2 regions of the Shewanella oneidensis MR-1 genome follow, and region 2 is predicted to be linked to the other one. Evidence: predicted binding sites of a transcription regulator. Region 2 holds the regulator's gene; the other holds the start of a gene.
The links. The regulator LexA, encoded in region 2, represses DNA repair genes until DNA is damaged. The targets are predictions, from matches to a motif close to TACTGTATNNNNATACAGTA.
Positions count from the first base shown of each region.

Region 1: a site for LexA is predicted at 1,528-1,547, ahead of SO_RS14200 (DNA topoisomerase III). Genes of this name have one in related genera too.

Region 1 is NC_004347.2:3,176,199-3,179,411, reverse strand. Features, by position in the region: gene SO_RS14210 (alanine/glycine:cation symporter family protein) at 1-779, opposite strand, end outside; gene SO_RS14205 (hypothetical protein) at 1,073-1,360, opposite strand; gene SO_RS14200 (DNA topoisomerase III) at 1,560-3,213, shown strand, end outside.
Region 2 is NC_004347.2:4,798,104-4,801,316, reverse strand. Features, by position in the region: gene coxB (cytochrome c oxidase subunit II) at 1-594, opposite strand, end outside; gene SO_RS21390 (cell division inhibitor SulA) at 999-1,511, opposite strand; gene lexA (transcriptional repressor LexA) at 1,508-2,128, opposite strand; gene plsB (glycerol-3-phosphate 1-O-acyltransferase PlsB) at 2,290-3,213, shown strand, end outside.

The sequences.
Region 1 (3,213 bases), 1.6 Mb from region 2:
CGTTTAACCCCCCACATAATGGCGAGGCCTAAAATCGCGCCAAAACCGGCATCAAAGCCAAAGGCGCTTTTGATAATTAACCATAAAATCCCGGGTAACTGATCAATATTAAGGGCGATAATCACGCAGGCGACGATGATATAACCGAGCGCCATAAAGGGCACCACCAAAGTGGCAAAATTGGCGATGCGTTTTACTCCGCCGAAAATAATAAACCCGAGTAACATGGCTAACACGGCCGCGGTAACATTAGGGTCGATATCAAAGGCGGTTTTTAAGCTGGCGCCAATGGAGTTGGCTTGCACCCCGGGCAGTAACACCCCACAGGCAAAAATGGTTGCAATGGCAAACGTCCATGCGTACCACTTCATGCCTAAACCTTTTTCAATATAGAAGGCTGGGCCGCCGCGGTATTCACCATTGATTTTTTCTTTATAGACTTGGCCTAAGGTTGATTCCACAAATGCGGAGCTCGCGCCTAGAAACGCCACCATCCACATCCAAAATAGGGCGCCGGGGCCACCAAAGGTAATCGCAGTTGCAACGCCGGCAATATTCCCTGTACCCACCCGACCGGCTAAGGTCATGGCTAATGCCTGAAAGGAAGATACACCTGCATCGGTGCTCTTACCATCAAACATTAAACGGATCATCTCGGGTAAATGGCGTAACTGTAAAAAACGTGAGCGCAGGGAGAAAAAGAGTCCCACACCAAGGCAAAGATATACAAGCGCGGGGCTCCAAACGATATTGTTGACCGCATTAACAATCTCATTCATATAGTTCAACTCCAATATTCTGTTGTTTTTGCAGAGTTTTTTAGATATTTGTTTGTAAGTTTTGGTATTCGCAGACCAAATTGGCCTAAGGTTAAGACTTGTGTGAACGTCTAAGAGCTTCAACATAGCGACTTTTTCAGTTGCTTCATAGTTAAAGTTGTTAAATGTATGATAGTTTGATGTTCTTTTTTAACGTAAGGTGTTTTGGGCGGTAAAGCTGACAGTTGCAAGTCTTCTAGATGGGGTGAACTTAGGGAAAGTTTATCGTGGCTTGATATCCCGTGAAAATAGCGTTAGATAACGAGCCACAACAACATCCACAGTGCAAATAGCCAAGTTAAACTGCGGCGGCTCACCCTATGATTAAGCAGAAGTGATAGGCCCACGGCGGCAGGCATAAACTGAATAATACTCCAAGGGATCACTGGGGTATCAAGATTGAGTTTCTTCAACCCAAGCTCACAGAGTAGGCTTAACCCTAATAGCATTAGGCTGTGAAATATGACCAATTGATTGAATTTTAATACGAATGTGGGTTTGAACGCTGACTTTATAGGCAAGGTAGCTATGAGGGCTTGCATGGCATTCTCCTGATTTATCTCCAACAACTGACGTCATTTTAAATTTAGATGAGAATTGTTCTCAACAAAATTTACACGGCTTTAGTTTTATCAGCGCATTGACCGAGATGAGGTTGCGTTAAAGTTGATACTGCGATTTGCACTCTCTCCTGCTTTGGGCTAAATTATACTGTAATTATATCCAGTATTTAGTGTAGATATGATCCTCTATATTGCCGAAAAACCAAGTCTTGGGCGTGCTATTGCCGATGTGTTGCCAAAACCCCATAAAAAGGGTGAAGGTTTTATTGAAGACGCAAACGGTAACTGTGTGTCTTGGTGTGTAGGACATTTACTCGAACAGGCCGAGCCTGATGCCTATAATCCCGACTTTAAGTCGTGGAAATTTGAGCATTTACCCATAGTGCCTGAAAAGTGGCAGCTCAAACCTAAGGCTGCGACCCGCAGCCAACTTACTGTACTGAAAAAATTAATCAAGCAGGCTGATACCTTAGTTAATGCGGGTGATCCTGATCGAGAAGGCCAGTTATTGGTTGATGAAGTGATTGCCTATTTGGGGGTCACCGGTGATAAGTTGCAGCAAACGCAGCGACTCCTTATCAGCGACTTAAACCCTCAGGCGGTTAAGCGTGCCTTGTCGCAACTGCGCAGTAACCGTGAGTTTATTCCTTTGTCGACTTCGGCATTAGCGCGCAGCCGCGCCGACTGGCTCTATGGCATGAATATGACGCGAGCCTACACCATCCAAGGGAAAAAGGTGGGTTATCAGGGCGTGCTATCTGTAGGACGTGTGCAAACCCCGCTCCTAGGGCTTATTGTTCGCCGTGATGAGGAAATCGCCCATTTTCAATCTAAACCCTTCTATGAAGTTTTGGCTCACTTAGTCACGGATAAACAGCAATTTTTTAGTGCTAAATGGCAACCTAGCGAAGCCTGTCAACCCTATATGGACGATGAAGGTCGTGTTCTTTCGAAGGGATTGGCACAAAATGTGGTTCGAAGAATTACCGATAAACCGGCCAAAGTGACCCAGTTAAGCACTAAGGATAAGCAGCAAAGTGCTCCCTTACCTTACAGTTTATCGGCACTGCAAATTGATGCGGCCAAGCGGTTTGGGATGAGCGCCAAGGAGGTTCTTGATACCTGCCAGAGTTTATATGAGCGCCATAAACTGATTACCTATCCACGCTCCGATAGTCGTTATCTGCCTACCGAGCAACATGGGCTGGCAAGTTCAGTGTTAAACGCTATTACATCGGGTGCGCCCGAGTTAGTTGCCCACTCTGAGGCACCGAATCCTCGGCTTAAATCTAAGGCGTGGGATGATAAAAAAGTCGATGCCCACCATGCCATTATCCCAACGGAAAAACAGCCTAATTTAGGCAGTTTAAGTCAGCGGGAAAGACAGCTTTATCTGCATATTGCCCGACAGTATTTGGCGCAGTTTTACCCTGCCTATTGCTACAGTGAAACGGCGGTTGAAGTGACGATTGAAGGTGGCCTCTTTAAAACGAAGGCAAGACAGGATAAGTCCCTTGGGTGGAAACAGTTGTTTGCTAGAGAAGAGGGCGAGCGAAAAGACACTTCGAACACAGAGACCTTTGCACAAGACGACAAGGATAAAGATGAAGGGGAATATGCTGGCCAGTTACCGCCTCTCATCTTAGGGCAAGTTCTTCATTGTAACCAAGGAGAATTGGTCGAGAAGCAAACCCAGCCGCCTAAAGCTTTTACCGATGCCACCTTACTGGGCGCCATGACGGGGATTAATCGCTATGTAACTGATCCTGAGATCCGTAAAATTTTAAAAGAAACCGATGGACTAGGAACTGAAGCGACTCGAGCAGGGATTA
Region 2 (3,213 bases):
TTTTTTCACTGCAAAATCAGGTACCCACCATGAATGGATAACATCTTCAGAGGTCATCAAAAAACGGATTTTTCTATTTACCGGCAGAACAAGGGGTTTATCTACTTCGAGTAAGTAATGCTCACCTTTAACCTCATTTCCTTCAATTTGAGGTCTTGGTGTGGCGAGAATACTGTAAAACTCAATATCTTGGTCGAAGTAGCTGTAATGCCATTTCCATTGTGAGCCCGTCACTTTGACCGTGAGATCGGCATTGCTAGGGTCTTCCATTGCAATAAGCGTTTTAGTTGCTGGAATAGCCATTAAAATCAAAATGACGAACGGAATTACCGTCCAAGCAATTTCAACTTTAGTGCTTTCGTGAAAGTGAGACGCGACCGCGCCCTTGGATTTTCTGTGGTTGATCATGGCATAAATCATCACGCCAAAAACCACTAAGCCTATCGCGCAGCAGATATACAGAATCGTCATGTGTAAGTGATAAACCTTACCACTGATTTCTGTTACGCCAGGTGTCATGTTGTACCGCATGTCCGATGCGGCCAACGGTGGGGCGAATAGCACCACGAGTAAACAATACAACCATTGCTTCACAAGACTTCTCCTCTGCCAATTGCGAAAAGCAACTACAAAGAAGAGCAACACAGTAAGTCTCAACTCTATGCAAACTCTTCAGTTCCCAAAAAAGTGTTTCTGACTTCAACGTGCGTTGGCGGCTTACTTATGATCAAGTATTGTTACTGCTGGTATTAGCCACACTGGCACATACTGCTGAATAAACCCATTCTTCTCAATTTGTGTGGGCGAGTGATATTCGATAAAAACTCGATATCTATGCCTAAACTGGCGATATATTATTCACGCCTTAATCAACCATACTTGCTGTTTAAAAATTGATCAAGATCACTTCTTTTTCTAATTGTCTGAAAAATTGCCAAAAAAAAGCCTCACATTCATTGGTGAGGCGGCTTTCAAGGCTAAATACGGAGTACAAAATTTTAATGAACAGAGCTGAAAAAAGCGGGTTGAGTAAATTTGGTGGATGGCGCGAGATTGTCATTTGAGGGCAAGTCATTTGTTGCACCTTCAAGCACTATTCCCATTGCACGGGCGCTCTTTGCCACAATTTGTAAACGACGATTATCGCGGGCATCGAGGGCATGGGTCCAAGTTATCACAGCACTAGAAGTACCGCTGATTAAGGCTTTTTCCATTGCCCACAGGGTTTCGACTTCATCTTTTGCGTGCACCAGTAACACTCGATCCATACGAACGCCTGCGTTTGCCAATAGCTGCTTGTAGCCAATACTGGGTGGATTAATTAACACGATCCATCTTCCCTGTTGGCTCAGTTGGGCCAGTTGTTTGCTCAGTTGTGTCAGTTCTTGGCGGCCTTGGCTCTGGGTTGGCATAGTGACAATTGGCGTATGCTGCCAATCACTATCTGCGTCCCGAACAGTATCGAGCCATAAACCGGGGTGACGCGGGGCATTACCTAATAGTTTGTTCATAGCCAATCTCCGTTGCGGATCACCCCTACGGCGAGCCCTTCAATTGTTAAACTTTGGAAACTCAAATCGACTTTAATGGGTGAGTAGTCTTCATTTTCGGCATGTAGATAGACTACATTACCTTTTTTTTCAAAGCGTTTGACGGTTACATCATCGTCAACGCGAGCAACGACGACTTGTCCATTGCGAGCTTGTTGTACTTTATGAACGGCGAGCAGATCACCTTCGAGGATGCCGATATTTTTCATACTGTCACCCTTAACGCGCAGTAAGAAATTGGCTGTCGGGTGGAACATACTAGGATCGATTTGGTAATACTGTTCTACGTGCTCTTGAGCGAGAATGGGTTCGCCCGCAGCTACTTGACCGATGAGTGGAAGACCCGTTTCACTGTTATCTTCTTCCTCAACAGGGAGACGGATCCCGCGGGATGTGCCGGGCATGATCTCGATACAGCCTTTTTTTGCCAGTGCCTTAAGGTGTTCTTCAGCGGCATTTGCACTTTTAAAACCCAGGCGGGTGGCTATTTCGGCCCGAGTGGGTGGCATGCCTGTTTCGGCAATATTACGTTTAATCAGCTCTAAAATTTCAGCTTGGCGTGGCGTCAAGGGTCTCATGGTCTTTCCTGTTTTTCTATACAGTTACTGTTAGTATATACAGTATTATTCATAGTGCAAGTATTAACCACTTTTTAACGGGATTGGAGAGTATTAGCGAATATTCCCTAGAATCTGGTATTCTATTGGGCTAATGAACGTACTTACATTGCATAAGAATAATGCCTAAACAAGACTCTCTTTGGTTGAAATCATTACGCTGGATCCAAAAATACTTAGTGCACACCATTGTTGTGCCGCAGGATCCCTTTGCTGATCTGAATCTGGATGCCTCCAGACCACTCGCCTATGTAATGAAAACAGAATCCCTCAGTGATATTGCGGCTTTAAGCGAGATCACCGCTAAGCTTGGTTTGCCAAGCCCCTACGAGCCTTTAGTGGTTAATGGTGTAGTGGCGCCTCGCGTGGTGTGCCTTGAAGGGCGTAAACCGTTATTTGGTGATCGTGCGAGTAACGAGCCTTTCCTCGAATGTTTTATGCGCCTGTTGGCGGTGCATAAAGAGAAGCCTGAGTTAGATATTCAACTGGTACCTGTCAGTCTGTATTGGGGTCGTACTCCAGGTAAAGAAGATGACACAATGAAGGCCGCGGTGCTGGAGCGCGAAAATCCTACTTGGTTACGTAAATGTTTGATGATTCTATTTTTAGGTCGTCATAATTTTGTGCAGTTTTCCAATGCTGTGTCACTGCGCTATATGGCCGATGAGCATGGTACCGATATGGGGATTGCCCATAAATTGGCTCGAGTGGCTAGGGTGCATTTTCGCCGTCAACGCAAGGTGATGACGGGTCCTGTGTTGCCCAATCGTCAGGCGTTATTTGATTCTCTGCTTAAATCCGAATCCTTACGTAAGGCGATTCAAGAAGAAGCGGCCAGTAAGAAGATTTCTGAAACGCAAGCGCGTGAAACCGCCATTGAATATCTTGATGAAATCGCTGCAAATTATTCAGATAGCCTAGTGCGTATTGCCGAGCGTTTTTTAACCTGGTTATGGAACAAGTTATACAGCGGTATCAATATCAAAGGTGCCGAGCAAATTCGACAATTACACCACGATGGCCATGAGATTGTGTATGTGCCATGT